Regions from separate parts of the Bacillus sp. ISL-75 genome, predicted to be linked through region 2. Evidence: a T-box and tRNA genes for the amino acid it is inferred to sense, from the RefSeq annotation. Region 2 holds a T-box; the other holds one or more tRNA genes.
What was found. The T-box of region 2 lies ahead of proS (proline--tRNA ligase). A T-box ahead of a tRNA ligase gene usually reads a tRNA of that ligase, here a tRNA-Pro.
Positions count from the first base shown of each region.

Region 1 (11,854 bases), on a different contig from region 2:
AGATGAGATTTCCCATAGCGCAAGCTAGTAAGAACCCTGAAAGATGATCAGGTTGATAGGTCAGAGGTGGAAGCGTGGTAACATGTGGAGCTGACTGATACTAATCGTTCGAGGACTTAACCAATTTTTAAGGCATACTCGTTTTTACAAACTTCTTCTGCATTATCTAGTTTTGAGGGAATGATTCCTCTAAAAAAATAGTCTGGCAGCAATGGCGAGAAGGTCACACCCGTTCCCATACCGAACACGGAAGTTAAGCTTCTCAGCGCCGATGGTAGTTGGGACACGCGTCCCTGTGAGAGTAGGACGTTGCCAGGCGGTATATATGGAGGATTAGCTCAGCTGGGAGAGCATCTGCCTTACAAGCAGAGGGTCGGCGGTTCGAGCCCGTCATCCTCCACCATTTTTCTTTTACTATGCGGGTGTGGCGGAATTGGCAGACGCACCAGACTTAGGATCTGGCGCCGCAAGGCGTGGGGGTTCGACTCCCTTCACCCGCACCATAGTTTTATGCGTTAGAAAAAAACATCCATATATGCGGAAGTAGTTCAGTGGTAGAACATCACCTTGCCAAGGTGGGGGTCGCGGGTTCGAATCCCGTCTTCCGCTCCAAATATTTAGCCGGGGTGGCGGAACTGGCAGACGCACAGGACTTAAAATCCTGCGGTAGGTGACTACCGTACCGGTTCGATTCCGGTCCTCGGCACCATGTTTTATCGAAGGTAATTTAACACATCAAATTAGCGCCCAGTTCGTCATATTATCGGGAAGTAGCTCAGCTTGGTAGAGCACTTGGTTTGGGACCAAGGGGTCGCAGGTTCGAATCCTGTCTTCCCGACCATTCTTTATTCAGAATATTTTGGGGCCTTAGCTCAGCTGGGAGAGCGCCTGCTTTGCACGCAGGAGGTCAGCGGTTCGATCCCGCTAGGCTCCACCTTAATAATATTATTTTTTTGGCGGTGTAGCTCAGCTGGCTAGAGCGCTCGGTTCATACCCGAAAGGTCGGGGGTTCGACTCCCTTCGCCGCTACCAAAATACTATTATATGATTTTCTTTTTCCATGGAGGAATACCCAAGTTTGGCTGAAGGGATCGGTCTTGAAAACCGACAGGCGGGTAACACCGCGCGGGGGTTCGAATCCCTCTTCCTCCTCCAGTTTTATTATTTTTTATATGTGGAGGGGTAGCGAAGTGGCTAAACGCGGCGGACTGTAAATCCGCTCCCTCCGGGTTCGGCGGTTCGAATCCGTCCCCCTCCACCATGTTTAGGGGCATAGTTTAAAGGTAGAACTAAGGTCTCCAAAACCTTCAGTGTGGGTTCAATTCCTACTGCCCCTGTCAAAAAGGCACAAAAAAATTCCTAGTATATACTTGGAATTTTTTTGTGCCTTTTTTTATATTTTCACTTTTTTATTGTCTCTGCTAGTTTATGTTTGAACCTTCAACCCATGGTGTCCTCAATGAACATACTATGAGGACAAATTTTGAATTTTGCTTAGTATTTTTGTCCTCATGAACACACCATGAGGACAAATTTGAATTTTGCTTAGCATTTCTGTCCTCATGAATACACCATGAGGACAAATTTTGTATTGTGTTTAGCATTTTTGTCCTCATGAACATACCATGAGGACAAATTTTGAATTTTGCTTAGCATTTTTGTCCTCATGAAAAGCTTACCACCTTATGAAGACAAGAATGGCTTTCTTTTTGGAACCCCTTTCTCGTCGATACCGGCGGGGTTTCTTATTTACTTTAAAAAAAATAGTTTAATATTTTGTAAAAAAATATAAAACTTATTGTTTCGGTTTATAAGATAATGTAATATACTATATATAAATAAGTATAACACATTTACAATGAATCTATTGAATATAACATATTTAATGTAGATAAGGGGGTGGTAATTATTAAATTATCTAAACGTCAGAATGAAATCCTCCAGATTGTTAAACAGAACGGGCCCATTACAGGAAAAGACATCGCAGAGAAGCTTTCATTAACAAGAGCTGCACTAAGACCCGATCTTGCCATTTTAACGATGTCAGGTAACTTAGATGCAAGGCCGCGAGTAGGTTATTTTTTTAATGAAAGCTTTGAAGCAAAGCAACAGGCTAAAAGGTTTATCCACCAAAAGGTAACGGATTATAAAGCCCATCCAATTGTAGTTGAGAAATCAACCTCCGTGTATGATGCGATCGTGCAGCTCTTTTTAGAGGATGTGGGCACACTTTATGCGGTTGATACAAAAGGACATCTAGCAGGGGTTGTTTCCCGTAAGGATTTGCTCAGAGCATCACTAGGAAATCAAAATCTAAATGAATTGCCTGTCAGTGTCATCATGACTAGAATGCCAAATATTATTACAATTAATCCTGAAGAGACCTTGCTCGAAGCAGCCAAAAAGATGATCCATAATCGCATTGACTCTTTGCCAGTTGTTAAGGAAATAGAGGAGCAAAAGAGTACATATTTGCTGGTAGGAAGAATCACCAAAACCACCATTACGCGGGCATATTTAGAAATCATGGAAAACAATTCATACTAAGGAGAGTGGCTGCCATTTTGGTACAGAAAGAAGTTGTCTATGTTGTATCTGACTCAGTAGGTGAAACAGCTGAGTTTGTAGTAAAAGCAGTGGCAACACAATTTAATGGCGGGCAGGTAGAAATTCGCCGTAATTCCTATGTGGATGATTTTGAAGATATTGAAGATATCATTTTACTAGCAAAAAAGGGACGTACGATTATTGCCTATACGATCGTTATTCCATCATTAAAAGAGTATTTAGATCGACGTGCAAAAGAAGAGAGCATTTTTGCTGTAGATTTACTAAGTCCGTTGATGAATGCGTTTGAAACAAGCTTCAATAAACAGCCGCATCATCGACCTGGATTGATGAGAAAATTGGACGAAGAATACTTCAGGAAAATTGAAGCAATTGAATTTGCCGTTAAGTATGATGATGGGCGTGATCCGAGAGGAATCATAAAGGCGGATATTGTTCTAGTCGGAATCTCACGTACATCGAAGACACCTTTGTCTATGTACTTAGCACATAAACGCTTTAAAGTGGCCAATGTTCCTTTGGTTCCAGAGGTGCCGCCGCCAGATGAATTATTCGAAATACCCCGTAAGAATTGTATTGGATTAATAATATCACCAGATAAATTAAACGAAATTCGCAAGGAACGTCTAAAGGCTTTAGGGTTAGCCTCACAGGCTAACTATGCAAGCTTTGGGAGAATTCTTGAGGAGCTTGATCATGCTGAAAAAGTAATGAAGCGCTTAGGCTGTCCTGTTATTGATGTATCAAATAAAGCTGTTGAAGAAACAGCTGGCTTAATTTTAGACGTGTTAAAAAAAGAGAGGAGCTACTAATAATGGAAAAATTCGTTTATTTATTTCATGAAGGAAATGGCAATATGAAGGGGTTACTTGGGGGAAAAGGGGCAAACCTAGCGGAAATGACGCGTATTGGTCTTCCAGTTCCGTATGGCTTTACAATCACTACACAGGCCTGCAATGCATTCTATGAAGCTAGCAAAACCATTCCAACCTTTGTTGAAGTCCAGACTTTAGAGGCTCTTACCCGTCTAGAAGAAAAAATGGGCAAAAAGCTTGGCGACCCAAAAAATCCTTTGCTCGTTTCCGTACGTTCCGGTTCTGTTTTCTCCATGCCTGGCATGATGGATACCATCTTGAATCTTGGAATGAACGATGAAACCGTTATCGGAGTAGCAGAATTAACCAATAATCCACGGTTTGCTTATGATTCCTACCGTCGTTTCATACAGATGTTTAGTAATGTTGTACTAGATATCGATACCTACTATTTTGAACAATTATTAGAAGAAATACGCGAGGAAAAAGGCTATACCTCTGACCCAGAAATGAGTGCTGATGACTGGAAAGAAGTGATTATTGGCTATAAAGGTATAGTCAAAAAGCATAAACGAAAGGATTTCCCGCAAGATCCAAAAGAGCAGCTATTCCTTGCGATTCATGCAGTCTTTAACTCTTGGAATAATCAGCGTGCGATTGTCTACCGTCGCCTTAACAAAATTGCTGACCATTTAGGAACAGCTGTAAATATTCAAAGTATGGTGTTTGGCAACATGGGAAATGATTCAGGCACAGGTGTGGCATTCACAAGAAATCCATCGACTGGTGAGCATGTCCTTTACGGTGAATACTTAATCAATGCCCAAGGGGAAGATGTTGTGGCAGGGATTCGTACTCCACAGCCAATCGCTACTTTAAAAGATGAAATGCCAGGAGTATATAAGCAATTCACTGATACTTGCAAGCGCTTGGAACAGCATTACGAAGAAATGCAAGATATCGAATTTACGGTTGAAGGTGGTAAGTTATTTATCTTGCAAACCCGTAATGGAAAAAGAACGGCGCAAGCAGCGATTCGAATCGCCGTGGAAATGGTCGAAGAAGGAATCATTGATAAAAAGACGGCATTGCTACGTGTTGACCCAGAACAATTAGATCAACTGCTGCATCGCCGGATTGACGACAAATTTGAGAAGAGAGTTTTAGCAAAAGGCTTGCCAGCATCACCAGGTGCAGCGACAGGTCAAGTCGTGTTTAATGCCGATGAAGCGGAGCAATTAAACAATGATGGAAAAAAAGTAATTCTTGTTCGTCCTGAAACCACTCCAGATGATATCCATGGTATCGTTGCATCGCAAGCAATTTTGACTAGCCGTGGCGGCATGACAAGCCACGCTGCAGTAGTCGCTCGTGGGATGGGGAAAGCGTGTATTTGCGGATGTGAAGCATTAAAGATAGATCTGAAAGCTAAACAATTTACAATTGGTGAGACAGTTATTAATTATGGAGATATCATAACGATTGATGGCTCTACTGGTGAAATTATGCTTGGGGAGATTCCAATGATTGACCCAGAACTATCGGATGAGTTCCAAATGTTGCTTGCATGGGCAGACCAAGAGCGTAAATTAGGGGTCCGTGCCAATGCAGATAACCCAGAAGATGCAAAAAAGGCATTTGAATTTGGCGCAGGCGGAATTGGCTTATGCCGAACTGAACATATGTTTATGGATTTAAAACGGATTCCAACCGTGCAAAAAATGATTCTTGCTGAAACTTATAATGAGAGAATGGAAGCTTTGAACCAGTTATTGCCAATGCAGCAAGGGGACTTTGAAGGAATCTTCGAAGCTATGCAAGGATTACCTGTAACTATCCGTTTACTTGATCCACCATTACATGAATTCTTACCGGATAAAGAGGAACTGTTAGTGGAAGTAACGAAGCTTCAGATTTTAGATCCACAATCACCAGAATTGAAGAAAAAAGAGCAATTGCTGAAAAAGGTCCGCCAATTAGATGAGTTTAACCCAATGCTTGGCCACCGTGGTTGCCGTCTTGGGATGATTTACCCAGAGATTTATGAAATGCAAGCAAAAGCAATTTTCTATGCAGCAGCTAAGCTCGCTGACAAAGGCATCGAAGTGCAACCAGAAATCATGATTCCTTTGGTCGGTCATGTGAATGAATTAAAGGATATGCGTAAATTAGTGATTGATGCAGCATTTCTTGTTCAAGAAGAAACCGGAAAAAGCTTCAAGTACACGATTGGAACTATGATTGAAATCCCGCGTGCTGCTTTAACTGCAGATAAAATTGCCGAGGAAGCTGACTTCTTTTCGTTTGGGACCAATGATTTAACACAAACAACATTTGGTTACAGCCGTGATGATGCGGAAGGCAAGTTCCTGCAAGCTTACATTGAAAATAAAGTGCTTCCGGATAATCCGTTTGCTGTCCTTGATCAAGAAGGCGTTGGTAAGCTAGTTGAAACAGGCGTGAAGCTTGGCCGTGGAACAAAACCGTCCTTAAAAACAGGTATTTGCGGCGAGCATGGCGGAGAAAAGAGCTCGATTGAATTCTGCTACAAAACCGGCCTAGATTATGTCAGTTGTTCACCATACCGCGTACCACTAGCACGTTTGGCTGCAGCACAAGCAACCATTCGACATGAGCAAAATAAACAAGAAGTTTTTACAACAGCATAAAGGAAGAACAAGGGATGTTGCAGTATGCACCATCCCTTTTTTATTGTGATGTAATTGGATAGACGCCCATTTTATGCAAATACTATAAAAAATTATTTGAAAGGGGACTTACAATGGGGGCTATTGAACGCAGCGGTTATCGATTTGTACCAGAATTTAGTGTCATTCAACAAAATGGGGCCATTCATGTATATAATCAGGATAACTTCATCGAGGAAATTAAATTCCACTTCTCAGGGAAGTTTCCTGAACTGGATCAAATCGAAGACCTGGTGGATCAATATTGCAGCCAGCATCAACTTTAAAACCGAATGCTTGTTCGGTTTTTTGTTTTGTGATAGAATGGACTTAACAAAACATTTTCTAGAAAAGGAGGGAAATAAATGAATAAAATAACCACTATATACCCTCAAGCGATAGAACATACAAAATTGAAAGTGTATGAAGATATTAACCATTATTTCGAAACGAAAGAAACACTGCCAACCTTTGAACAATACCTAACTGACAGAAATCATTATGTTGAGCAAATTTGGACCAATGTTTGGCTAAATAAGTCGACCAATGATGTTCCAAGGAATGAAAAAAAGCAATATTTAACTGATAAAGGCTTCGAGGTACAGGGAATCGACAAAAAACTAATCAATAAGTTATTTAGGGATGAAATGCGAACCTATCATGTCTTTGATACGATGGGGTGGGTTCATGAAACATTTTCAGGTAAAGAAGAAGAGTGGGAGAAACAGTATCGGGAGGCGAAGGTTAATTTTATAAAACGAGAAGGACAAAAACAGCTCGAAGAACAGAAGCAAGTGATCAGAAGTGAGATTGAAGATGCCGCTGTTGGGATCTTGGAAGAACAATATGAGCTGTTTTATTTATATGTTCGTTACTTCGTTGCCATACAACTAGTGGCTGACCTACAAAATAATGTAAAGTTTCAATCGGTTGATACCTTTGCATTAGAAGAAAAATTAGTGGATGAAGGCCATTTTAACCCCTCAGCCTATACAACTGTTGCCACCTTTTTTGAAGAACTGACAGGGGATATCCATAAAACTTTGAATTGGGGCAGGAGTTTTTATGAATATCAAACCTATTTTTTCGTTTATGAAAGCTTAATTGCTGACTATTTGTCTGAGCTTATTCCGGAAAAAATATTAGAGCAGCTTTCTGAAAAACTTAAGGATGATTTTCATGAAACCTTTCTTGAGAAACTATCGTCGTCCTTCGTAAAGGGCAGCATTGCTCAGGTTCTTTATGATGTCGAGGGTTATTTTATTGAGGATATCCAAGCTGAATACCTGTCGGACTTAATACGTTTGGCAGAATTACCTTTTGATGCAAAGGTTCATAAAGAAATTTTTGAAAAAGACTTCCAAGCGCGCGAGGAAAAACAAAAAGAAGCGCAAGAAGAACTCGAGCGGAAAAAAGCAGAAGAAGAGCGAATGATGAAGGAAATCTTTGCAACGGAATACGACCCTTCGTTACAACGTCAGGTCCGTTATGTCTTGCACATCGGCGAAACCAATACAGGGAAAACCCATCATGCGCTCGAAAGAATGAAAGATGCTTATAGCGGGTTATATTTAGCGCCGCTTCGATTATTAGCACTTGAGGTATTTGATAAATTAAACGCTGAGGGGACGCCGTGTTCCTTAAAAACTGGGGAAGAGGAAAAAATCACCCCAGGTGCAAATCATACTTCCTGCACCGTGGAAATGTTTCACGAAAAAGAGTTTTATGAAATAATCGTCATTGATGAAGCACAAATGATTACAGATAAAGATCGTGGTTTTTCATGGTATAAGGCAATCACGAAAGCTAATGCAGAGGAAGTCCATATCATAGGCAGCAGGAATTCAAAAACCATGCTGCTCCAGCTTTTAGGTAATTCCAATATCGAAGTTCATGAATACAGCCGTGATACTCCTCTTGAGGTTGAAACGAAGGAGTTTCATATTAAACACATTAAAAAAGGCGATGCGCTGATTTGTTTCTCACGAAGGCGCGTACTTGAAACCGCCTCACGACTGCAAAATGACGGACATACTGTCAGCATGATCTACGGCAGCATGCCGCCAGAAACAAGAAAAAAGCAAATTCAGCAATTCAACACTGGAAAAACAAAAGTCATCGTTGCTACAGATGCGATTGGAATGGGCTTAAATCTGCCGATTCGACGGATTGTTTTTTTAGAAAATGATAAGTTTGATGGGACTAGACGACGACTGCTGACATCACAAGAAGTGAAGCAAATTGCTGGACGTGCAGGTCGAAAAGGTATTTACAATATTGGCAAAGTAGCCTTTACTAGTGATATCAGAAAAATGAGAAACTTGCTTTTGCAGGAGGATGAGCCTGTTCATACATTTGCAATTGCACCAACCAATTCAGTTTTTGAACGCTTTCAACGGTATTATCACGACTTAGGTACATTTTTTGAATTATGGGGGAAATTTGAAAGTCCAAACGGAACGAAAAAAGCTGCTCTTGCCGAGGAAAAGTCGTTGTATCAAATGGTAGCAGGTACTGAAATTGAAGCACGTTTATCCTTAATGGACCTTTATGGATTTTTACATCTTCCTTTTTCAAAAAATGAGCCAGTATTAACGAAGCAATGGGAAGAAAAAATGTATGCTATTATCCATGGGAGAGAACTCCCAGAACCGATTGTAAAGGAACGAAGCTTGGAGGAATTAGAACTCAGTTACAAAGCAATTGGTCTCCATCTTTTATTTTTATATCGATTAGGGGAGCGAACGACAGCAATCTATTGGGAGCGGCTAAGAGAAGAGGTCAGCGATAAAGTGCAGGACCGCTTAAAGACGGATATAAATAAATTCGTTAAAAAATGCAAAACCTGCGGAAAGAAGCTGCCATGGGATCATTCGTTTCCGACTTGTGAGGCCTGTTATGCAGCGAAGACTAGAAGATATCGATATGATGAATATTAAGAATAACCCGGTGTTCTAACCTTAGGAACCCGGGTTATTCTTCAATTAAAACCAAATTAATGTAAATATGTTAAAATAAAACTCTGATAATTCATTCCATGAAAGTGAAGTGAAAAAGAATGCAACTATCATTAACAGTAAGAGGCCCTGGTGTTGAAGCGGTTTCTTACCTTATAGCTAAAAATCCGAATAATCTATATGAGCGTGGAGAGAAAGGGTTGACTGTCCGTCTGGTCTACCCGACTTTTTCAAGCGAGGAAGTACAGTTTTTGGTCTATGTTAAAACGGATCCAATTGACCTAGTGAAAAACTCACCTGATTCTTTTGATATTACCCATTACATAAATGACCGCGAGTTTGCGGCAAGCAGTATTTTTGTTTCCTCGATTCGTAAAGCGCTGGGGACTGCACTGAATGGGAAACCAGCAGAGGAATATGCTTCATGGGTCGAGCATTCCTTTGAAATGGAATTAACCTTTGGGCCGATTGCTACTGATTTGAGCATTAGGGAACTTGAATCGTTATTTGCTCCAATGGGTTACACCATCAAGATGGAATACGGGGAAAGTTTTATTCGCGAAAAAAGCTCTGCCCGATTTATAACCTTGTTAGGGAAACAAACGCTCCAGAATGCACTTAAACATATTTCGATTTTAATTCCCGTTATTGATAACTATAAGCATTATTTTATTGACGAAAGAGAATTGGAAAAGTTGGACCGCTACGGGGAAGGATGGTTAGAGGAACATCCACAAAAGGCGCTGATTTTAAAACGTTCGTTACGGTTTCAAAAGGTGATCTCTCAGTCAAGATTCTATGAAAAAGAGACGAAAACCGAGGAGAAGCATGAACCTCCGAAAATCCGTTTAAATGACCTTCGTTACGAAGCGATTATTAAAAATATTGAGGCCCTGCCAAAAAAAGCCACTATTGTTGACTTTGGTGCTGGTGAAGGGAAGTTATCTGTTCAGCTTGGATTTATTAAAGGGGTGCAAGAGATAATTTCTGTTGAACCATCGAATAAAGCTCGGTTAAAGGCATTGGAACGATTCGACTATGCAAAGGCGAAACGTGGATTTGTAGAACCCAAGTCCTTAGCAGGATCGTTATTTTATTATGATGAACGGTTGAGTAACAAGGATGTCATGGTTTTATGTGAAGTGATTGAACATATTGATGAATACCGGTTAACAAGGGTATTCGAGACGATTTTTAAAGACTATCGACCAGAAGTGTTGATCGTGACCACGCCTAACCAAGAATACAATGTTGTCTATGATATGAATGAGGAAATGAGACACCACGATCATCGCTTTGAATGGACAAGGGCTCAGCTTCACCAAAAAGTGGAAGATTTGACAAAAATCTATCCATACCAAGTAAGTTATAAAGGCATCGGTGAAGAAAACCAACTATACGGGCATCCTACTCAAATGGTTATTTTCAGAAGGGAGGAGGGATGATGGCGAAAATTAATTTGCCTCATGCGGGTATCGTTTTACTTGTAGGCCCGTCCAATTCGGGTAAAACGACTTTAATAAATCAATTAATGCAAGAACAACAGATTTATGCATCGGAAGTAGTAAGTTCCGATCAGTTCCGTGTTTTAGTTAGCGATGCTGAATTTATTGATTGGAATCGGCGACCTAAATATGAAGCAGATGCTCTTTTTAATGAATACCAACAAATTTCAAAAGAAGCTTTTGAAGCGATGGATTATATCATTGCCAAACGTTGCCGCCTCAATAAATTAACCTTTATCGATGCTACTCATTTACGTGATTACGAACGTGAAAAATACCTGCAAATGGCAAAGAGGTATCATGTTCCGGCCATTGCAATCGTGCTGAATTTGGCAGAAACTGAATTACTCAGACGTGACTTAGAGAGGGATTTCCCAAGAGGTAAAAACCGTATCAAGCAGCAATACCAACATTTCAAGAAGACGATTCGCTCCATTAAAAAGGAGGGCTTTCGGCGATGCTACATATTCGGTGAAGAAGAATTGCAAGTCTTAAATGTGAATCGACTTGGTAATCCATTACTAATTGATGTTGGCAATGGCATTGATTTTATTGGGGATATTCACGGTTGCTTTGAAGAGTTTAGCGAAATCTTGTCAAAGCTTGGTTATATAGAAAATGAAGAGGGTTATTTTATCCATCCAGAAGGACGGAAAATCCTTTCCCTTGGAGATGTGATGAGTAGGGGACCTCGTTCGATCGAGACGCTGCAATTTTTTCAAAAGCATGTGGCAGCAGGACTTGCCTATATGATTGACAGTAATCATGGTTGGAAAATCGCCCGCTGGCTTGACGGTAAGAATGTTACGCTTGCTCATGGTGATGAAAATGTAAAGGCTGAATTTGATGATTATGAAGGTAAATTTGGTAAAGATGAGGCCGATCGTTTAAAGGAACAAATAAGAGACATGCTGTTAGAGGCTAAATCACATTACATTATCCAGAAAAATGGAGTCAACGTCGCTGTTGCAGTCCATGCAGGAATCAAAGACCATTATATCGGCAAAGAATCGCCGCGCATTTCCGATTTCTGTCGGTACGGAGACTCGGATGGCCTTGACGAAAACGGCAAACCCGTCCGAAAAGATTGGTCAATTGCTCATCAGTCCAGCGAACTTATTCTCTGGGGGCATGATCCTAGGACGCAGCCATTATTGGTTAATAACACCCTCAATATTGACCAAGGAGTCGTTTTTGGTGGCAACCTAACGGCATATTGTTTTCCGGAAAGGAAATTTGTTTCTGTCAAAGCGAAAGCCGATTTTGCAAATGTGTCGGACAATCCATTAAAGGTATTGGAAAGTAAAAGGCTGGCACCGCCC
Region 1 is NZ_JAGGQX010000070.1:154-12,007, forward strand. Features, by position in the region: partial or broken rRNA gene J7E63_RS25460 (23S ribosomal RNA) at 1-124, shown strand, start outside; rRNA gene rrf (5S ribosomal RNA) at 202-318, shown strand; tRNA gene J7E63_RS25470 (tRNA-Val) at 328-403, shown strand; tRNA gene J7E63_RS25475 (tRNA-Leu) at 419-503, shown strand; tRNA gene J7E63_RS25480 (tRNA-Gly) at 538-612, shown strand; tRNA gene J7E63_RS25485 (tRNA-Leu) at 621-709, shown strand; tRNA gene J7E63_RS25490 (tRNA-Pro) at 765-841, shown strand; tRNA gene J7E63_RS25495 (tRNA-Ala) at 862-934, shown strand; tRNA gene J7E63_RS25500 (tRNA-Met) at 956-1,032, shown strand; tRNA gene J7E63_RS25505 (tRNA-Ser) at 1,063-1,155, shown strand; tRNA gene J7E63_RS25510 (tRNA-Tyr) at 1,177-1,261, shown strand; tRNA gene J7E63_RS25515 (tRNA-Trp) at 1,267-1,337, shown strand; gene ccpN (transcriptional regulator CcpN) at 1,906-2,547, shown strand; gene J7E63_RS25525 (pyruvate, water dikinase regulatory protein) at 2,565-3,380, shown strand; gene ppdK (pyruvate, phosphate dikinase) at 3,383-6,052, shown strand; gene J7E63_RS25535 (YbxH family protein) at 6,166-6,357, shown strand; gene J7E63_RS25540 (DEAD/DEAH box helicase) at 6,436-9,009, shown strand; gene J7E63_RS25545 (methyltransferase domain-containing protein) at 9,129-10,472, shown strand; gene J7E63_RS25550 (polynucleotide kinase-phosphatase) at 10,472-11,854, shown strand, end outside.
Region 1: it encodes a tRNA-Pro, which carries the amino acid that the T-box ahead of proS (proline--tRNA ligase) is inferred to sense. The anticodon was not compared.

Region 2 (11,854 bases):
TGTCTGCCTTGTTTTTGATTAGCATGATTAAATATATTTAATAATTCAGGATGGTTGCCAAACATCAATTGGTAAAATCGAGTTGTAATTTTTTCCCCATGTTTTTCTAAAACAGGTACAGTTGATTTGATTATTTCAATCGTTTTTTGATTTAACATTTTAACACTCCCTATATATTTCACTGTTTCCATAGTGATTATATGATATTTAACGCACGAAATAAGTGATTTAAATCACAGACTACTATTTTTGAATAATTCGAACTAGGTACTTTTTAGTGTTTCTCGCCTAAAAACTTCACAAAGTTTTCATATTTTAACATGACAAATATAACTTGTTGGTTAATATTCCTTCTTGTAATGTTGAATCTAGTTATCAAAAACAAAGGGAATAAAACTAATATGTGTAATGAGCAATATTTAGATTATATGATATAGAAATAAGAGATTTCACTGGAGGAAGAGGATTAAGATGAATGCAGCAAAAATTGCATGGATTACTGACACAACAGCTTCGCTAAGCAAAGAGTCTATCGAGCTAAATAATATACATGTAGTTCCACTTAACATTGTAATTAACCAAGAATCCTACAAGGAAACAATAGATATTACACAAAAAGAGTTTTATGAGCGAATGAAACATGAGGATTCGAAATTTCAAACCTCCCAGCCTGCCCTGGGTGATTTTGTGGAACTTTATACAAGGTTAAAGGAAGACTATGACTACGGAATAGCCATTCATGCTTCCAGTCTCTTATCAGGGACGTTTCAAACCTCTGTAATGGCAGCAGAAATGGCTGATTTTAAACTGTTTCCGATTGATTCCATGACAGGTTCCTACCCTCTTTCTTTTTTAATAAAAAAAGGGATCGAACTTGTGGAAAAAGGACGAGAGAGCGGTGAGGTTGTCGCAGAATTAAATGCACTACGCGACAATACACGCTTATATTTAGTCCCCTCAAATCTGGACCAACTCAAAAAAAGCGGCAGAGTATCCGGCGGCCAAGCAATACTAGCTTCATTATTTAATATAAAGCCGATTTTAGCGATTGAAGACGGTGGCGCTAAGATTAAAGATAAGGTTCGCACCGAAAAAAGAGCGTTTTCCTGGTTGATTAATAATTTACAATCAGACTTGGAAACATCGAATGTTAGAAAAGTTGCTATCGTTCATGCTAATGATATCGAGAGAGCTGCCGGGCTTGAACAATTAGTCAACGAAACCTTCCCTGATATCCAAACTGAATTAATGATGCTGATTACTGTGGCAGGAGTACATACTGGGGTAGGAACGCTTGGACTTTCGTGGGTGTGTGAATAATGAAAAGGAAAGGACTGGGGGATCTAATACATATGAAAATATTAATTTTTCGAAAAAGCTTATTATCTAAAAAGATATTTCCTTGATTAAATCCCCGTAGCTAGAGTTTTTCAATAAGTTCATGCAAAAGAGCACTGTAAAATCAGTACTCTTTTGCTGTATTACCTATTATTTATTTTTGCATAAATACATGTATCACGTAGATCTTTTCTGTCCGCAGACATTTCATCATTTCTTAAAATGCCTTCTAAGGTAAACCCTAAGCGTTCAGGAATGGCCCGACTTTTGATATTTTTTGAGTCACAACGAATTTCAACCCGTTTTGCTTTGAGTTCATTAAAGGCAAATTTCGTAATCGCCCCTGCCGCTTCCGTTATATACCCCTGCCCACTATAGCGTGTATCGATCCAGTAACCTATTTCAACCTTCGGGATATTCCAGTTGATCCTGTGCAATCCAGAAGAACCGATGAATTCTCCTGTTTCCCTATTAAAGATATGTAACCTCAAATCCTCGCGAGTTAAAAACTTAGCATGTGCCTCACGCATGTTTACTTCTACATCTTCCTCGGTTTGCTCCCGGTGGGCCCAAGGCATCCAATCTTTTAGTTCGTTTAATGATGCCTGCATTGCATGGTAAACAGCTTTACCATCTCCGGGTAGTGGCATGCGAATGAATAATCTTTCTGTATAAAATTGATTTGGAAAGTCTAGTAGTATTGGTTTCATAATCTTATCCTCCTTCTGAATATAAACAATTCGCTACGATCATTGTTCATTCCTTTTTTCAGAAAAAAATATGGAGGAGCCGATTCGCTGATTGAATGGGAATATTCCCTGATTAAATCATTAAATTCGCTGATTGAATTGAGAAATTCGCTGATTGAATCAATAAATCCGCTGATTGAAAAATCTGCTGATACATCGAAAGTTTAATTCGCTCATTGTACTGAGAAAATCGCCCATTCAACTAATAAATTCGCTCATAAAACCAAGAAATCCGCCCATTCAATCGAAAAATTCGCTCATAAACTTAATTTCGGTCACTGTTGCAGCACAATATAAAATAAAAAAGACCCTTCCCAACCAGGAAGAGCCCGAAAGTTTGCTATTTTTAGTATGCTTTTGCCCAATAAACCATTTTATTGGCTTCTTTTCCACAGCATACACATTTGTCAGATACTTTTTCTTGCTCGAATGGCAAACATCTAGATGTTGCCCCTGTATCTTCTTTAATTTTTTCCTCACAAGCTAATTCGCCGCACCACATGGCCTTGATAAAACCTGGTTTTGCTTCGAGTGATTGCTTTAACTCATCAAGTGTTACAGCAACAGTGGTTCTTTCTTCACGATGAGTAAGTGCTTTATTATATAAATTTGTTTGAATTTCATCTAATAACTCAACAAGCTTCGTTTCTAATTGGTCCAGTGGAACAAACACTTTCTCTAAAGTATCGCGTCTTACTAGGACCACTTGCTTGTTTTCGATATCTTTAGGTCCCACCTCAAGACGGACTGGAATACCTTTCATTTCATACTCATTGAACTTCCAGCCTGGCTTTTTATCACTAGCATCAATCCCTACACGTACAACACTTGATAAAGACTCTTTTAACTCATAGGCAAAATCAAGAACGCCTTCTTTATGCTGAGCAATCGGCACAATCATCACTTGAGTTGGTGCAGCTTTTGGCGGAATCACAAGGCCGCGGTCATCGCCATGCACCATGATTAAGGCACCGATAATCCTTGTGGTGAAGCCCCAAGAGGTTTGATGCACATATTGGAGCTTTCCTTCTTTGTCAGTATATTGAATGTTAAATGCCTCGGCAAATCCTGTGCCGAAGTGGTGGGATGTACCAGACTGTAATGCTTTTCCATCATGCATTAAGCTTTCTATCGTAAAAGTAGCCTTCGCACCTGCAAACTTTTCTTTTTCCGTTTTTTGTCCTTTTACAACTGGAATCGCAAGGATTTCTTCACAAACTGCGGCATAAACATTTAGCATTTTAATGGTTTCTTCCATAGCCTCTTCGTCAGTTGCATGCGCGGTATGACCTTCCTGCCATAAAAACTCTAATGTCCGTAAGAATGGACGGGTTGTTTTTTCCCAACGGACCACGTTTGCCCATTGGTTATAAAGCTTTGGCAGATCTCTGTAAGAATGGATGATGTTACTATAATGCTCGCAAAAAAGAACTTCTGATGTAGGACGGACAACTAATCGTTCTGCTAATGGTTCAGACCCGCCATGAGTGACCCACGCCACTTCTGGTGCAAAACCTTCAACATGATCTTTTTCTTTTTGCAGCAAGCTTTCAGGAATAAACAAAGGCATATAAACATTTTCATGCCCCGTTTCTTTTATACGGCGATCCAATTCATTTTTTATATTATCCCATAAAGCATAACCATATGGTCGAATAATCATCGAGCCACGAACACTTGAATAATCAATTAAGTCAGCTTTTGTTACCACATCGGTATACCACTGGGCGAAATCATCGTCCATTGCAGTTACATCTTTTACAAATTCTTTTGCCATGTTTGACACCTCATTAAATTTTTTTAAATAAGTAACGGTCGCTTCCGCTTTTCTACACAAAAAGGCCTTGATCCTCAAAAAGGGACCAAGGCCTGGCGGTACCACCCTAAATTCATAAAGCAAAAAGCTTTATACACTTTCCATGATAACGGACATTATCCGCATGTATCTTCATATGGATCCGATACAGAACTCAGAGGCAGGTTCAAATGACCGTCTTAAGAAACCTCGCACCATTGGTTTCCTCTCTTGGTAAGACCTTTTCACTTTACTAATCCCCGTCACAGTTTCAATAGTATTTTTGAAAATTATATATTTCATTATAAAAAAAGTCAATTTATTTATGGAATATATTGCTGAAGCCAGCAATTTTCCTTCAAATTTACTTTAAACGTCTAAATAAATCAGTTAAAATGCTAGTAATTAGAAAAAATGGGGTGGCTTACTTGGATAAAGAAAAGGATGATCTCCAACAAGAGGAAGAAGAAAAAGAATTTCTACTTGAATATATTAAGATGCAGAATGAGGCCATGAAAAGAATTTTTAAAAATACCCTTGATAAAGAAAATAAAGAATAAAATCGATCTCCTACTATTCCATATCCTAATTTAACCTCATTAATATTCATAAAACGTTCATATTAATCACTAAAAATACAAATTTGAATGGGTTATTTCCATTTATAATACTCATATGTTGTAAATTATTTAATGAATAAAACATACACATCTGAGGAGACATAAAATGAATATTTTTGCGATTATTTCGGCAATTGTAGTTGCCATTGGTACCGGGTATTCCATTTATTCTGTTTACCGTCATAAAAATAAGCTAGCCAATACATCTGGGATTATGATTAGTATGGTCATCGCGGTAATCACAGGGTTACTGACCGGCAGTATCATTGGCATCATTTCCGGTGAGATTTTTCTAGTAGTCGGAGTTAGTATGATTATTGGTTTCGTCGTAGGTTTCTTAGCTGGACACCCCGTTGGGATATTAGCCATCCTTATGGGATCAATTTCTGGTTTAATGGGCGGAATCATTGGAGCTATTCTCGGTGTCTTCCTTCAATTTATTAATCCTACTATTTTACTTGGAATCTTGTTAGGTTTTTATATTTTAATTATCGGATTCGTGATCATGTATATTTTCGTGGAATCGAATAATAAATTATCCCTTGATACACAAGAGCTCTCACCATTTGCGATCATCGCAGGAGGCGTTGTGATAGTATCATTATTTTTATTTATGTATAGCAGTGATATGGTCGAAATTCCAGGTCAAAGTAAAACAACGCAAACCGCCACTCAACAAGCTGCTACTAGTCAAGAGGTTCCCAAAACTGAAGTTGATGTGACAAAGGAAAGCAAGCCAATTGTAAAGATGGAAGTAACCACACAGGGGTACACACCTAATGTTATTCGAGTTAAAAAGGGTGTACCAGTAGAACTAGAAATTAAAAATCCATTGGATCGTAGTAATTGTATATCCACCTTTATGATTCCTGATTTTAATATTAACAATGTCAACCTAAAAACTGGAACAACAAAACTAACCTTTACTCCGGATAAGTCCGGAGAATATACCTTTAGCTGCGGGATGCAAATGTTTAAAGGGACAATTATTGTTGAATAAGAATGCCAAAAGCACACGACAACTTCATTCGTTCTTTTTGTTTAGAAAAAACATATTCAATTTTTTTGGGTTTTTGGAAAAGTAATTTCAATTGTTGTCCCTTTACCAAGGGTGCTTTGTACCTTTGTTTTTCCATGATGCTTCTCAATAATCCACTTGGCAATCGACAGGCCCAATCCTGTTCCCTCGGCAGCCGTTCTAGCTTTATCGCTTTGATAGAATCGGTCAAAGATTTTAGGGATATCCATTTCAGGAATACCAATTCCGTTATCTTTTACTTTAAGGAAAATAGACGAATGAGTATGTCCGCACGATAGCAGGATCTCTCCTCCTTCCATAGTATATTTCATCGCATTGTCCAATAGTATGACGATAAGTTGATGAATTCTGGCTTTATCACCAAAAAAGGTAACAGGTTCAGCTGCTTCTATCCGCAGTGATTTTTCTTGATACATTACAATTTCTTCGTATTGTTGATGGATTTCTTTTAAAAGTTCATTTAGATGGAACGTTTCCTTTTTCACTTCAATTTGGTCAGAGTCCGATCTCGCCAGTGTCAATAAGTTGGTGACTAATTTGGAAAGTCGCCTGGATTCATTTGAAATCGTTGATACATCAAGAATTTTATCCTGTATCGTTGCAGCGGGAGACCGAAATAGTAAATCCGTTTTTGCTTGGATGACGGCTAATGGGGTTCTTAACTCATGCGAAGCATCGGAAACAAATTCTGTCTGCTTTTGCCAAGCATTTTTAATGGGGACAAGTGCCTTTCCTGCTAAAAAATAACCAGAAGCAACTGCACAAATGATTCCAACTCCCATACCAATCAGCATTATCAACAATAGTCTTTCGAGTAATTTTTGTTCAGAGTTTACATTACGGATGAATTGAACAGTGATTTTTCCTAATTGAGGATGGTCCACTTCGAAGGCAATATACCTAAACGAAAAATCTTCTACATCAACATCCTTTAAGGTATTTAATGTTTTTGGGCGAATCAGCTTCTCATTATCTTGAAAAATTTCAGAATCACGGTTTTGTTCTAACAAGAGCTGATTATTTTCATCCCAGATTAGGGTCAAAATCCGGGGATCTCTCCTGATAAATTTAGGAATAGGCCCCCCATCGTCCTCATGAATTTCACCTGGTCCCTCCGGCTGCTTTTGAAAATGTTCAATCGAATCATGGAGCGATTGGTTTACATCCCTATATAATTTATTCTCTGTGTAAAAATAAATAACGCTTCCGAGTGCGCTGATAAGTACAATAAAGACTAATGAATTTAAAAATGTCAGCTTAATAAGTGTTTGCCGAAACATGAGATGCCCCTATTCTTCGTTCAACATGTAGCCTACGCCACGAATAGTTTTAATATCGGTATGATAGCCTGATGGTTCTAATTTTTTACGGAGGTGGTGCATGAATACCTCAACTATAGCGATTGTTGTATCCGAATCAAAGCCCCATACACGGTCATAGATTTGCTCTTTCGTTAGGATTGCGCCTTTATTTTGAATCAGATATTCTAATAACTCATATTGCTTTGCCGTGAGTTTCAACTGCTCACCATCGACGACAATATCTCTTTCCTTCCCTAACAATTCAATGCCGCGAAATTGAATGGTTTGATTGGTTGTTAAGCTGCCGCTTCTTCTTAATAAGGCACGGATTCTGGCTTTCAATTCTGCTGCTTGAAATGGTTTAACTAAATAATCATCTCCACCGCTATCTAAGCCTTTGACACGATCTTCGAGGGAATCCCTTGCAGTAAGGAATAGGACAGGAATCTTTAATCCTTCCTTTCGAATCGTTCGTAAAACTTCGAACCCATCAATCTCAGGAATCATGACATCTAGTACAATCACATCATGGATGTTTTGCATCGCTAAAAATAAGGCATCCTCACCATTGGATGCTTGATCCACTTCAAACTCATCTGATAAAAGCTGAACAATCGATTCCAATAAAGGAAGATTATCCTCCACAACTAATAAGCGCATTTTCGATCTCTCCTAAGTTTGTATCTAAAAAGAATTATATAGCAAATAAAGCAATCGTAACATAGGACATGTCCGCTGTTTACCTTTCAAAGAGGTGTGTGGGAAGCTAAAATTATCTCCTGCTTAGTTTCCACCCCTACCGCCAAATTGTCCTTGACCTCCAAAGTTCCGGTTCATTCCGCCCACGTTACCGATTCCACCAAAAACTCTGCTTTGGGAATTACTACTTGAATTATTTGACGAGCTCGCTTTTGCTAATTGAGGTAATTTTACTATTTCTCCTTCCAATACTCCTTTTGTTATTTCCACATAATCTTCATTTGCGATGCCCGTTTGAACTGTATTTTTCTCCGTTCCAGAGGTGCTACTATCTATGCTCTTCGAATTGACTATGACATATTTCTTATTGTTTGATGTGTATACAGCATCAAGTGGAACATAAAGGGCATTAACTTTACTTTCTGTTAAGATTCTTGCTTCCGCACTCATCCCGACTTTAAGTTGATCTGGTTTATCAATAGAAATGGTAACATCAAAAGTAGAGACTCCGTTTGATGATGCTCCGTCTTCAGAAATTGCAGATACTTTACCAGTAAATACTTGATCAGGAAACGCATTAATGGTTAGGTCAACTGGCTGGTTCTTTTTAATTTTGGATATATCAAGCTCATCAATTTGAACCACGGTTTGTAATTGCTTATAGTTTGTGACATGGGCAACAACTTGTCCATTTGTTACTGGCTCTCCTGCGGAAACTGCGATTGTCGTAATAACCCCAGTGGCGGGCGCTGTTATAGGGTCACTTCCATCTGAAAAAGTAATTAACTCATCTCCTTCGGTTACATTCTCCCCCACAGCTGCGAGTACTTCATCAACTTCATTATTATTAAACGTTGTTTTAATATCTTCACTCGTTACCGCTTGAACTGTCCCCGAACCATTAATGTTGACGTTTAACGTGCCTTTTTGAACAACTGCTGTTCTGACTTGCGCTGACACCGTTTGTGTACCTAACTTTAATGAATCCCATCGATAACCAACGAAACCAACAACGAGTACACAACCTACAATAATTATCCATTTTTTCATCAAAACTTGCTCCTTTTCCGTCCTGAATTCCCCCCAGGAAGCCAAATAATCTAATCTACACCCATTATTATGTTTATTTCTTAACTTTTCCTTAAAAGATAGTAAGTTTTGAGGAAAACAATAAATTGAACAAATAGAGTCAAGCTTTTTTGGGTATTAAGTATGCATAACGATTTGGATTCCATTTCAAAATCGGATTATTCAAGAACTAGCCTTATACTCACTTGTTGTGCTCCCACTGTTTGTACCTGTTATGGTAAAAACATTCGGCGAGGCCAATTGGTGGCCATTTAGAAAAAATAATGATAGTGCAAATCATATAAACTAATTAATGCATGCTGATCAAATGGATCAGCGTGCTTTTTTATAGCTTTATATATTTTTGAAACTTTTTCACTATTGTCACGTACATAAAGTGTGGTATAAACAATGAAGATACTTATCTGTCATGAAATTTTTCCCTTTTTTTAAAATACATTTATAATGTACATATGAAAATAATCAAGAGGAGTGAAAAAAGTGGGTGTTACACTTAGCAAGGGGCAAAAAGTAGATTTAACAAAATCTCACCCTGGACTGCAAAACGTCGTTGTCGGCTTGGGTTGGAACATTAGTCAGCAAGGGTCCAATTTTGATTTAGATGCTTCTGCATTTTTATTAGGCCAAACTGGGAAAGTGAACAGTGACCAGGATTTTGTATTTTATAATAATCCGTCAGGTGGAAATGGTTCCATTATCTATAGCGGTGACAATCGAACTGGTGCAGGAGCCCGGGATGATGAGCAGATCAGGATTGATTTAAACAAGGTTCCTTCCCAAATTCATCGGATTGCTTTTACAATTACGATCCATGATGCGCAAGCGAAACGGCAAAATTTCGGACAAATTTCTGATTCTTATGTGCGTATATTTAATGAGCAAACAAATGAAGAATTATTGAGATTTAACCTTGGACGGGATTTCACGGTTGAAACAGCAATTGTGGCAGCGGAGCTCTACCGTCATAACGGTGAATGGAAGTTTAATGCAATTGCCAGTGGCTTTCAAGGGGGATTAGCTGCTTTATGTGGTAACTTTGGTATTACCGTTGACGACCCACCTGCAAGTGTGCAAACAACGCCGCCTTCTCAGCCAACAAGTTACCCATCAAGCACTAATTCGTATCAACAGAGTAATCCATATCAACCAAGCCAAACAAATCCTAATTCTTATCAACAAAGTAATTCATATCATCAAAACCAATCAAGCTCAAATTCGTATCAGCAGCAGCCCATTCATCTTCAGCCAGAATCATCTTATCAGCAGCAGTCTGCCTACGGATATCCGACACAGTCCTATCCTGCTTCAACAAATGCTCACCAATCGTATGGTGGAGATGATATCATTTGTCCACGCTGCCATTCCTCAAATGTTCGGACAGGAAAGAAAGGGTTCGGTCTTGGTAAAGCAGCAATAGGCGGGTTAATCCTTGGTCCTGTTGGTTTACTAGGTGGTTTTATTGGAAAAAATCAACTAAAGTTCTCATGTAATAGCTGTGGCAACAACTGGTCCCCTTCGCAAACAGATTACGCGGAGTGGGCAAATAATCAAAAGAAAAAAGCACAAGAACTTTTTAATCGATATAAAAGCCAGGATGTACTCGAAGCAATGGTCGCAGCCTGTGCTTTAGTGGCGATGGCAGACGGATACTTGGATGCTTCTGAACGCCAGAAAATGACTGAGTTCGTCCATCAAAGTGAAGAATTACGAGTGTTTGATACAAATAAGGTCCTCCAAAAATTCAATATGTTTGTTTCTAGAATAGAAAATGATCGGATGCTTGGTCGTGCCGAGGCATTTCGTGCCCTTGGAAAAATCAAAACCAAGCCAGAAATTGCTCGTCTTGTCGCTCGTTATTGCATCGCCATCGGCTTTGCAGATGGAAATTTTGACAACAATGAAAAACAAATGGTTAGCGATATTTGTCGTGAACTCGGCCTAAACCCTGCAGAGTTTCTATCTTAAAAAGAAAAAAGCCTCTTTCCCATCCAAGGATTGAGGCTCTTTGGCTATTTTTTCCAAACTCGCTTATTTTCCGTACGCTTTGTAATTCCTAATGCATCTAGTTTTTCTAAAAACGGAATCATGTATTTTCGTGACAGTTCAAGAACATCTTTGGCATCCCCGACCTCAAATTCAGAACCTGTATGGCTGCGCAGTTTATCCACGGCTTGTTTAAATACTTCCCCATGATAAGCAAACTGTACATCCAACTGGATAAGTAGTTCTTCCTCTTCAAGAAAGCGTCGTAAATCAGCTTCAAGATTGTCAGGAATACCGGCATCAGAAAAATATTCCTTTAGGTTACGAACCTTTAATCCATCCCTCTGTAATCCATTAATTAGATTTTCAGTCCGCTTCGCCCAGTTTTTTGGTACATGTGGTACAAAACTTGCCAACGAAACAAACTGTCCTTTTCTGTTAAAAATATGATTTGTCATACCATTTTCCACCACATAATCTAGCAGTGATTTAGGAAATCTTTTTTGCATCGTTTGCAAAAGCTCTGCTTTATTGATGCCAATCTTCATCGAGTGAAGTTGATGATAATCCTGCAATCTATCAAAGATATCTTCCTCTATCGAATCAATCAACTGCTGGAGTGTATATTCTTTTCCATCATATAAAATAAATTCTGCTTCCGATAAGTGCTCAATTAAGGTAGCTTCATCTAGGGAAGTTCGTTTGATCAACTCATGTAGGGGCAAACTTTTCGCTTCCATTAAAGCAGCAGTAATTCGCTCCTTCGGTGTGCCGACTTTTTTCTTTTCAAGATCATCGATAGTTTGATTGCCGAACCGGTATCTATCTCCGCGTGGGTCAATCACCCAACCGCCGCCAATCGTCTCTTGCGGGCTTGGCCTGCGTAGAATAAAGCGGTCACCTCGTTTTGTAAGAATTTCATCCTCAAGCCTCAGTTGGCAAAGGATTTCACCATTTTCTTCCTTGATTTCATTGCGGTCAAAAAAGACAATCCGCCCCATTACCTCAGCTGTTCCAAGATGAAGCTTAATTGGCATCCGCTGTTTAACCATATGCTCTAGGTCCTCAACCACACGAAGAGCAACATCCAAAGTCTTCGTAACTAGGAAATGTTCAGACGATACAAGCACATCTCCCCGTTCTACCTCTTCCTTTGAAACACTTGAAAGGTTAATCGCCGTCCGTTGTCCAGCATAGGCCTTCTCGGCCGGATTATGATGTACTTGAATCTGCCGCGCTCT
Region 2 is NZ_JAGGQX010000027.1:143,506-155,359, forward strand. Features, by position in the region: gene hmpA (NO-inducible flavohemoprotein) at 1-158, opposite strand, end outside; gene J7E63_RS13210 (DegV family protein) at 472-1,320, shown strand; gene J7E63_RS13215 (GNAT family N-acetyltransferase) at 1,482-2,048, opposite strand; gene proS (proline--tRNA ligase) at 2,434-3,864, opposite strand; T-box leader at 3,942-4,158, opposite strand; gene J7E63_RS30130 (hypothetical protein) at 4,311-4,442, shown strand; gene J7E63_RS13225 (cupredoxin domain-containing protein) at 4,609-5,502, shown strand; gene J7E63_RS13230 (sensor histidine kinase) at 5,559-6,821, opposite strand; gene J7E63_RS13235 (response regulator transcription factor) at 6,831-7,502, opposite strand; gene J7E63_RS13240 (efflux RND transporter periplasmic adaptor subunit) at 7,626-8,591, opposite strand; partial or broken gene J7E63_RS30730 (hypothetical protein) at 8,800-8,919, shown strand; gene J7E63_RS30330 (TerD family protein) at 9,111-10,595, shown strand; gene selB (selenocysteine-specific translation elongation factor) at 10,640-11,854, opposite strand, start outside.